One region of the Duganella sp. CY15W genome, then DNA from elsewhere that is predicted to be linked to it. Evidence: predicted binding sites of a transcription regulator. Region 1 holds the regulator's gene; each other region holds the start of a gene.
The links. The regulator FNR, encoded in region 1, switches genes on or off when oxygen is low (the NO sensors DNR and NnrR bind a similar motif). The targets are predictions, from matches to a motif close to TTGATNNNNATCAA.

Region 1 (2,198 bases):
AGGGACTTCCTCGGCAACCATTAGGAGAGCAAAATGTTTTACGTTAAAAATGTACCGGGCTGGGAGCGCGTGCTGCGCGTGGTGCTTGGTCTGATCGTTGCCGCCGGCGCGCTGGCGCTGCTGGGCGGCGTCTGGGGCACGTTGCTGGCGCTGTCGGCCGCCGGCATCGTCGCGTCCGGCCTGGTGGGCTTTTGCCCGATGTGCGCCATGGTGGGCCGCCGTCTCGATAAAGCAGCAAAACAGGGAAAATAATGAGTCTTGCGCAACAACATCTGCCAGTGCTGGATGCAGCCCATCGCGGCGATCCGGCGGCGCTGGCGCAGCTGCTGCGGCTGTGCCAGCCTGACATCCGCCGCTATGCGCAGCGCAATTGCCTGATCGGCGATGTCGATGACGCCGTGCAGGAAGCCTTGCTGGTGCTATCGCGCAAGCTGTCGTCGGTACGCCTGCTGGCGGCGTTTTCGGGCTGGCTGTTTCAGATCGTCAAGCGCGAATGCCACCGGCTGGCGCGCACGGCGCTGGGCCACGATCCGTGGGACGACGAGCGTGCCGAGCAATGGCTGGCCAGCCAGGATACGGCGGGCTTGCGCGTGGAGCTGATCCGCGCGCTGGAATCGCTGCCGGCCGATTATCTGAACGTGGTGCTGCTGCGCGACTTTGCCGAGTTGTCGATCGCGGAAATCGCCGCCGAGACCGGTGACACCGTGGCAGCTGTGAAGAGCCGATTGCATCGCGCAAGACAGCTGGCGCGTGAATACCTGATTGGATGACTGCGGAATAGCCGCCAAAATCACACCCGATGGGCTACACTAGCCGCATGATACGAGAACTTCCTTCGCTGGTGATCCCCGGCGCAACGATAGAGGTCCTGAAGGCCAGCTGCGCATCGTGCAGCATGCACCAACTGTGCCTGCCTATGGGACTGGACAACAACGATATGGAACGGCTGGACCAGATCATCGGCCGCCGCCGCAAGGTTGCGCGCGGCAGCACGCTGTTCCGCATTGGCGATCCGTTCCAGAATCTGTACGCGATCCGCCTTGGCCACTTCAAGACCTACCAGGTCAACCGTGAGGGCGCGGAACAGATCACCGGCTTCCAGATGGCCGGCGAGCTGCTGGGCATGGATGCGATCAGTGCTGACCAGCACCATTGCACCGCCGTCGCGCTGGAAGACAGCGAGGTTTGCGAAATTCCATTCGCCACCCTGCAGCAGTTGCTGGCGGAAATGCCGACCCTGCTGCGCCACTTCCACCGCATGATGAGCCAGGAAATCACGCGCGAACAAAGCGTGATGCTGTTGCTGGGGAATATGCAGGCGACCCAGCGTTTTGCTGCCTTCCTGGTCAACCTGTCGTCGCGCTACGAGGCGCGCGGCTATGCGGCCAATATCTTCCAGCTGCGCATGTCGCGCGAAGAGATCGGCAACTACCTGGGGCTGACGATTGAAAGCATCAGCCGCCTGCTGTCGAAGTTCAAGAAGGAAGGCCTGGTGCGCGTCAGCAACCGCGAAATCGAGTTGCTGGACCCGCGCATGCTCAAGGCAATTACCGCCGGCACGGCGACCTGCGGTTAATCAGTCCGGCAGCAGCGCGACGCCCTGCTGCACCGGATATTTCCAGGCGCCTGCGAGGCGCCAGTCGCGCTTCGGTCCTTCCACCAGCACAATCCAGCGGCTGCGCTCCAGCATGGGCAGCGCCACGCTGAAGGCGCCGTTCTCATCCGGCACCAGCACCATGCGGATATCCTTTTCCGGCAGCGTGGCGTGCGACAGATGCAGCATCAGCGGGCCGGTGTCCTTGCGGTTGATGCGGCCGGTCAGCAGGCCGTTGGCGGCGTCGTAGCCGAGCGCCACCGACAGGCCCATCTGCGCCGCGACGCGGTCGCGGCGCAAGTCCTGATTGATGGCCTTGCCTTCCTTGTAGTAATCGCCCACCACCAGCGGATCGGCCGACGAGGTGGCCAGCCAGGCCGTGTAGGTACCGGCCACCACCACGATGGCCGGGCCGGCCATGAGCAGCCAGGGCCAGCGTTGTTTCCACCACGGGGTGACGGGCATGGCAAGTGTATTCATGACGAAGCTCCTTAGCGCGGCACGATGAAGACCGCGGATTCTTTCACATGCAGCGATGGGTCATCGACTGCGGTCAGGGTGACCTGGATCTTGTTCGAGCCGGTCTGGCCGGTGCCATGCGCCA
Region 2 (2,198 bases), on a different contig from region 1:
GACTGCGGTGAACGGCAAGACGCTGACCATGGCTGGAAACCCTTATGCAACAGCCGGGACGCCGAACAGCTCGCCTGGAAAGCGCTTTGCCGTGGTCGGCACGCCCGTGACCTTTGCCTGCACCAATGATACGGCGACCGGCAAAGGTACGCTGCTGCGGTATTGGGGCTATGGATGGAACGCTGCGCAAATCGCACCGGCCGGTGGCAGCAATGCGCTGATGGCCGATAACGTCTACGCCTGTCTGTTTTCAGTGACTGCGGTCGCCAATCAGCAAACGGCGCTGATCGGATTGTCGATCGCGCTGGCGCGCTATAACGCTGACATGGGAGCGCCGGAAACGGTCACGCTGACGCATCAAATCCACGTGAGTAATATTCCATGAAGCCATTTGCGCGCAGACGCCGGCAGGCACGCGGTGTCGCCATTATCACTGCCATCTTCCTGCTGGTCGCCGTGGCGGGTCTGGCCGTCGCGATTGTGACGCTGACGACGACGCAGCAAGCCGGAACGGCGCAGGACATCCAGGGGATACGCGCTTACCAGGCCGCCAAGGCCGGCATTGAATGGGCACTGTACACGGCGCAGCAATCCGGTTTGAATCCGCCGCAGCCGGCAGTGACCTTTGGCTGCTCGGCGGCGCAGACCACGGTGACGCGCAACGTCGCGCTGCCGGCTGGTACCAGCTTATCGACGTTCACGGTGACGCTGGTCATTACTTGCGACAACCTGGTGGCAGGCATTGCCGGTGGCGGCAGCGGCGACGCCACTGCCGCGCACATCAGAATTACCTCCACCGCCTGCAATCAGCCTGGCGCGGGAGGCGCGTGCCCGAACGCTGCGCCGGGTGCGGATTATGTGCAGCGCGTGATCACGGCGCAGCTTTGAAGCCGCAACTGTGCGGAAATTTGTGTATTTTTACAGAATGCTTGCCATTTTGAGCATGAAATGATCGGTAACTTGAATATAATCAAGCATCTAGCGCGTAAACTTCGTGTGTTGAGATATGGGCTTCTTTAAGCGGGCTAAAAAATCGGATGGCTGGTTGACCGTCACGTTTCTGCGGGACGGTATCTGTGCGGGCCGCGTTCAGCGCGTGCGCGATGCCAAGGCCATCGTCGAGGTGTCGGCGTTTTATCCGGCTGATGCCAGCTTCTCGCCGGAAGCGCTGGAACGCATGAGCCGCGAGCTGCGCGCCAACAGCTACCGCTGCGGCACCATGCTTGGCGGCGGCGAGTATCAGCTGCTGATGGTCGATGCCCCCAACGTGCCGCCGGACGAATTGAAAACCGCCGTGCGCTGGCGCTTGAAGGATATGCTCGACTTCCATATCGATGACGCCACCATTGACGTGCTGGACATCCCGCAGGACAGCAGCGGCGCCTCGCGCGGCCACTCGATGTTCGCGGTGGCCGCGCGCAATGCGCTGGTGCAGTCGCGCCAGGCGCTGTTTGGTGAAGCCAAGCTGGAGCTCACGGTCATCGATATCCCTGAAATGGCGCAGCGGAATATCTCGGCCTTGCTCGAAACCGATGGCCGCGGCCTGGCCATGCTGTCGTTTGACGGCGATGGTGGCCTGCTGACCATTACCTACAAGGCCGAGCTGTACCTGTCACGGCGTATCGATGTGACGCTGGAGCAGCTGCTGGAACGTGACTCGGACCGCCAGCAAGTCTGCTTCGACAAGATTACGCTGGAGCTGCAACGCTCGCTGGATCACTTCGACCGCCAGTTCCATTACGTGAACGTGCTCAAGCTGCTGCTGGCGCCCACCGGCACGCACGGCCTGCACGAACACCTGGCCGCCAACCTGTACATGCCGGTGGAAGCCATGACGCTGGACGATGTGTTCGACCTGCGCAACGCGCCTGCGCTGCAGGACGCCGCGCAGCAGCAGCGTTTTTTCCTGACGCTGGGCGCGGCGTTGCGGCATGAGGAGGTGCATCTGTGAGCCAGCAGATCAATCTCTTCAATCCCATCTTCCTCAAGCAGCGCAAGATTTTCGCCGCGTTGCCGATGGTGGAAGCGCTGGGCGTGATCGTGGCCGGCGCCTTGCTGCTGACCTGGTACGCGGGCCAGCGTGTGGCGGCGCAGGAGCAGGAAGCGGAGGCGGGCAAGACAGTGTTGGCCAAACGGGAGCAAAGCCTGGTACGCGCCAAGGCGCAGTTCGCGCCGCGCGCCCAGAGTCCGGCGCTGGC
Region 3 (2,198 bases), on a different contig from region 1:
TGCCGACTCCACTTCCGGTACCGCATTGGCCTGGGCCAGCAGGCGCTGATGGCGTTGCGTGTACTCTTGCACGCGTGCCGTCATCGCCGCCACGCGCGCTTCCGCCTCGGTCTGTGCAATCTTGAGCTGTTGCAGCATGGGGCTATAGTTTTTGCCAGGATCGTTATTCTGCTTGAGCTTGCTTTCCTCGCGTTTGCGCGCCTCCAGCTGGGCGACCAGCCGCTTGGCAGCGATAATGTCGGGATGTAACTCGGTGTATTGCAGGCGCAAGGCATCAAGACTTTTGTTAAGCGCGGTAATCCGTCCGTCAAGTTCGGGATTGTCGACGGCAGCCGGCCCGGCAGCGGCACCCAGTATCGGTTCGTCGCCACTGATCTGGCTGGCGATGGCGTTGCGGGCTTGTTCGGCCTCGGCCAGTTCAAGCCGCGCGGCATTGAGCGCGTCGGATGATTGCATCAGCTGGCTGCCATAGTCCGTCCCTTGGCGCGGCAGCAGGCCGGTATGCCTGAGTTTGAATTCCTTGACGTTGTTCTCTGCGGCAGTCAGCTTGTCTTCATACGACTTGATCTGGTCATCGATAAACTGCACTGCCTTGCGCGTCTCACCACTCTTGCCTTTGAAACTGCCTTCCACAAAAATCGTTAGCAGCGCCTGCACCACGTCGCGCACCGTACGTGGATTGCGGTTGTTGTAGGTGATCGTATAGATATCGTAGTTGGCCGTGCCGTTGATTTTGATTTTATTCATCAGTTCATCCAGCTGTTGCTGCTGGTCGCGTGGCGTGCGGTCGTTGAGGTCCAGATCCACCATGCGCATCACACGCTCGACATTGGGGCGGCTCAGCAGGGTACGGCTCATGATGGCGACCTGCTGTTCAACGTTGGGCACGCTGGTCATGCCGGCCAGCAGGGGTTTGAGGATGCTCTGGGTGTCCACGAACACGCGTGCGGTGGTCTGGTAGTCGTCCGCCAGCATGGCCACCTTGACCCAGCCGGCGGCGGCGACCAGCCAGGCGATGGCGACTGCGTACCAGCGGTATTTCCAGATGCCTTTCAGGCTGGATATCAGCTGACTGATCAATTCCTCCATATTCCAGTCTCCAGACGCAAGGCCACAGTGAATTCCGATTATATTTTTCTCAACTGGGCAGTCGTTGAGGCAGATCAAGCAGCGTCTGGCAGGATTTCTCAATCATTGCAGTGAGGAGGAACCATCATGCGTGCCTTGATTGTTTTATTGCTGCTGCTGACAACCGGCTGTGCCCATCACGTATCGCTGGACGCGCCGGACGTGGTGCCAGTCCAGGCCGACTACCAGATCGGCGCTGGCGATGTAGTCAACATCAATGTCTGGCGCAATCCCGAAGTTTCGCTGAGTGTCCCGGTGCGGCCGGACGGAAAAATTACCACGCCATTGGTGGAGGACTTGCAGGCGGCGGGGAAAACCGCCACGGCGCTGGCGCGCGATATCGAAAATGCGCTGAGTAAATACATACAGCAGCCGGTGGTGACCGTGATTGTGACCAGCTTTGTCGGCCCCTACACGCAACAGATACGCGTGATCGGTCAGGCCGCCAGGCCACAGGCGCTGGCCTACCGCCAGGGCATGTCGCTGATGGACGTGCTGATTGCGGTCGGCGGCATCACCGATTTCGCTGCCGGGAACAAGGCCAGCATCATCCGCACGGTAGAGGGCAAGCGCCAGAGCGTTGCCGTGCGGCTCAAAGACTTGCTGCGTGACGGCGATATTTCCGCCAATGTTGCAATGCTGCCCGGCGATATTCTGGTGATCCCGGAAGGCTGGTTCTGAAAAAAATCGAATTTTTCGGGAACTTTCGAGCTGAGCGGGAGGTCTGACTGTCATGTACTACTCGACAGGAAGCCAACCGTGCAATACGACGACGCTATTGTTTCATTTGAGGTCAACAGCGAAATGCGCGACCTCGTGGTCGGCGAAGGCCAGGCCGAAGCCGCACTGGATCATCCCTTGGATCAGCAAACCTTTCATATCCGTATGGCGAATTCTGAAGGACGACGCGAGGCCGCCAGCCTGTTGTTAAAGAAGATGTATGGCTGGCGCGGTTATTCGGTCGATCCTGCGGCAAGCCATGTGCCGAATAAAATCACACTGTTTGCCGAAACTGGCGGCGAAACCGTGGGAACGATGTCGCTGTGCCTGGACGATGCCGAAATCGGCCT
Region 4 (2,198 bases), 320 kb from region 1:
CCATTTCCACGATGAAGCGGGTGCTGGTCTGCAGATGCTGGAATCCTTGCACGTGCTCGCCGCGGGTCTTGGGCGAGACCAGCGTCACGCGCGCGCCTTCCTGTTCCAGAAAGCGGCGCGGTTCGCTGTATTCGACCTGCTCGACGCCGTCGGTCATCAGCACGGCGACGCGTTTGTCCTGTAGAGCTTTGCTCATGGTGTCTGCTCCCAAACATGGTTGGATGAGGACACAGGGTGCCACAGGCGCGGGCGCTTGCCTGTGCGTGGGCCAACATAGGCGGGCTATAATGGCCGCATGCACTTTTCCCTCCGTTATCTGCCGCTCGCTTTCTGCACGCTAGGCGCCTGCGCGCTGGCGGCGCCCGGCGAACTGGTGATGCTGGCGCCGCTGGACCAGGCCATGCCGATTGTGCGCTTTCAGAACGGCGCCATCAGCGGTGGCATCGTCAAGGATGTGGGCGACCTGCTGGCGCTGCGCCTGGGGCGGCGCCCGGTCTACCTCACCGCCGATTCGCCCGACGTGATGCCGGCGCTCAGCAGCGGCCGCGCGGACGCCATGTGCTATGTGATGCCGTTCTGGATCGATGGCGACTACAACTGGAGCGTGCCACTGCTGCCGGATGCGGAAATGGTGGCCGCACGAAGTGACATGCCGCACCTGCGTTCACTCAAGGACCTCAAGGACAAGCCGGTCGGTACGGTGGTCCACTACCGCTATCCGCGCGTGGAGCAGGTGCTGGGCAAGCGCTTCCGGCGCGTCGATGCGGGCAGCATGGAGAAGAACATCCAGCAGATGGTGGCCGGCAAGCTGCCGTACACCATGATGAGCGAGGCCACGCTGAACTATCTGCACCGCACACGCACCGCGCTCAATGTGCGCGCGGACCTGGTGTTTTCGGCCTACAAGGCGCACTGCGCGTTTTCGCAGAAATCCACCGTGCCGTTCGAGGACGCCACCAAGGCCATCGATGCGCTCATCAAGGATGGCAGCATCGATCAGATCATGGCGCGCTACCGCTAGCGCCAAAGCCGGGGCGATCGGCGCCGGAAAACCAGCCGCCGCCGGACACAATTAATTCACAAGTAAAATATTATTTACCTATGCTGCGCTGCAGGCCAAATTTCGCTTTAAGAAATTTTTGACTTGGATCAATGTTTTTACTGCACTGCATCAATAGACTTTGTCACGTTACTTAACGACGACAAAGAGGAAGTGAAATGAGTAAGTCTCTAGCAGCAGTACTGGCAGCCCTGACCCTGATGAGCGGTAATGCCTTTGCAGAAGAGAGCCCATGGCTGGTGCGCGCACGCGCGGTGCATCTGGACCCGGCGGACAAATCCGACGCGCTGGGCGGCGTCGGCAAAACCGACCGTATCGGCGTCAGCAGCAAAACCATCCCGGAAGTGGACATCTCCTATTTCTTCACCAAAAACATCGCGGCCGAGCTGATCCTGACCTATCCGCAAAAGCACGACGTCACACTGGATGGCGCCAAGATCGGCACCGTCAAGCACCTGCCGCCGACGCTGCTGGTGCAGTACCACTTCCTGCCGGACGCCCAGTTCCGTCCGTACGTGGGCGCGGGCGTCAACTACACCACGTTCTCCAAGAACGAACTGCTGAACGGCGCGGCCAGCCTCGAGCATGACAGCTTCGGCCTGGCACTGCAGGCGGGCGCCGACGTTGCCATCGACAAGAACTGGTCGATCAACTTCGACGTGAAAAAAGCGCAGATCCGCAGCGACGTGCTGATCGGTGGTGCCAAGGCCAGCCGCGTGAAGATCGACCCGCTGATGATCGGCGTCGGCATCGGCTACCGTTTCTAAGAAGCACCACCCCACGCATGGGGCGCTATAATATTTCCAGATCGATAGCAACGAAATGGAAAGCCCCATGCGCAAGATTCTGATAGTCCTGATGCCACTGCTGCTGGCCGCCTGCGTAGACGATACCGCGTCCTACTATGCGGACGGCCCGGTGGGCAATCATGCGCTGACCATTCATCGCGCGCAGAAACACTTCTGGAGCAGCGCCAGCCGCGTCGAGCTCATCATGCAGCGCCTGCCCGACTGCCTGCGGCGCATCGAACTGACCGAGATGCCGGCGGAAGATGTGGAAATCGAACTGCTGTCGGGCGGCGACAACGTCTGGACGCTGCGCGCCGGCCAGGAAATGTGGCAGGTCGAAACGCAGACCT

Region 2: a site for FNR is predicted at 961-974, ahead of GTP58_RS29245 (agglutinin biogenesis protein MshI). Genes of this name have one in related genera too.
Region 3: a site for FNR is predicted at 1,154-1,167, ahead of GTP58_RS07850 (XrtA system polysaccharide chain length determinant). Genes of this name have one in related genera too.
Region 4: a site for FNR is predicted at 1,140-1,153, ahead of GTP58_RS14765 (OmpW family protein). Genes of this name have one in related genera too.

The regions. Positions count from the first base shown of each region.
Region 1 is NZ_WWCQ01000002.1:884,521-886,718, forward strand. Features, by position in the region: gene GTP58_RS13450 (DUF2892 domain-containing protein) at 34-252, shown strand; gene GTP58_RS13455 (RNA polymerase sigma factor) at 252-770, shown strand; gene fnr (fumarate/nitrate reduction transcriptional regulator Fnr) at 818-1,576, shown strand; gene GTP58_RS13465 (FixH family protein) at 1,577-2,074, opposite strand; gene ccoG (cytochrome c oxidase accessory protein CcoG) at 2,086-2,198, opposite strand, start outside.
Region 2 is NZ_WWCQ01000008.1:256,740-258,937, reverse strand. Features, by position in the region: gene GTP58_RS29255 (type II secretion system protein) at 1-385, shown strand, start outside; gene GTP58_RS29250 (agglutinin biogenesis protein MshP) at 382-888, shown strand; gene GTP58_RS29245 (agglutinin biogenesis protein MshI) at 1,046-1,951, shown strand; gene GTP58_RS29240 (MSHA biogenesis protein MshI) at 1,948-2,198, shown strand, end outside.
Region 3 is NZ_WWCQ01000001.1:1,775,125-1,777,322, forward strand. Features, by position in the region: gene GTP58_RS07850 (XrtA system polysaccharide chain length determinant) at 1-1,089, opposite strand, end outside; gene GTP58_RS07855 (XrtA/PEP-CTERM system exopolysaccharide export protein) at 1,216-1,809, shown strand; gene GTP58_RS07860 (long-chain N-acyl amino acid synthase) at 1,888-2,198, shown strand, end outside.
Region 4 is NZ_WWCQ01000002.1:1,207,598-1,209,795, reverse strand. Features, by position in the region: gene GTP58_RS14775 (type 1 glutamine amidotransferase domain-containing protein) at 1-196, opposite strand, end outside; gene GTP58_RS14770 (ABC transporter substrate-binding protein) at 296-1,021, shown strand; gene GTP58_RS14765 (OmpW family protein) at 1,219-1,827, shown strand; gene GTP58_RS14760 (hypothetical protein) at 1,895-2,198, shown strand, end outside.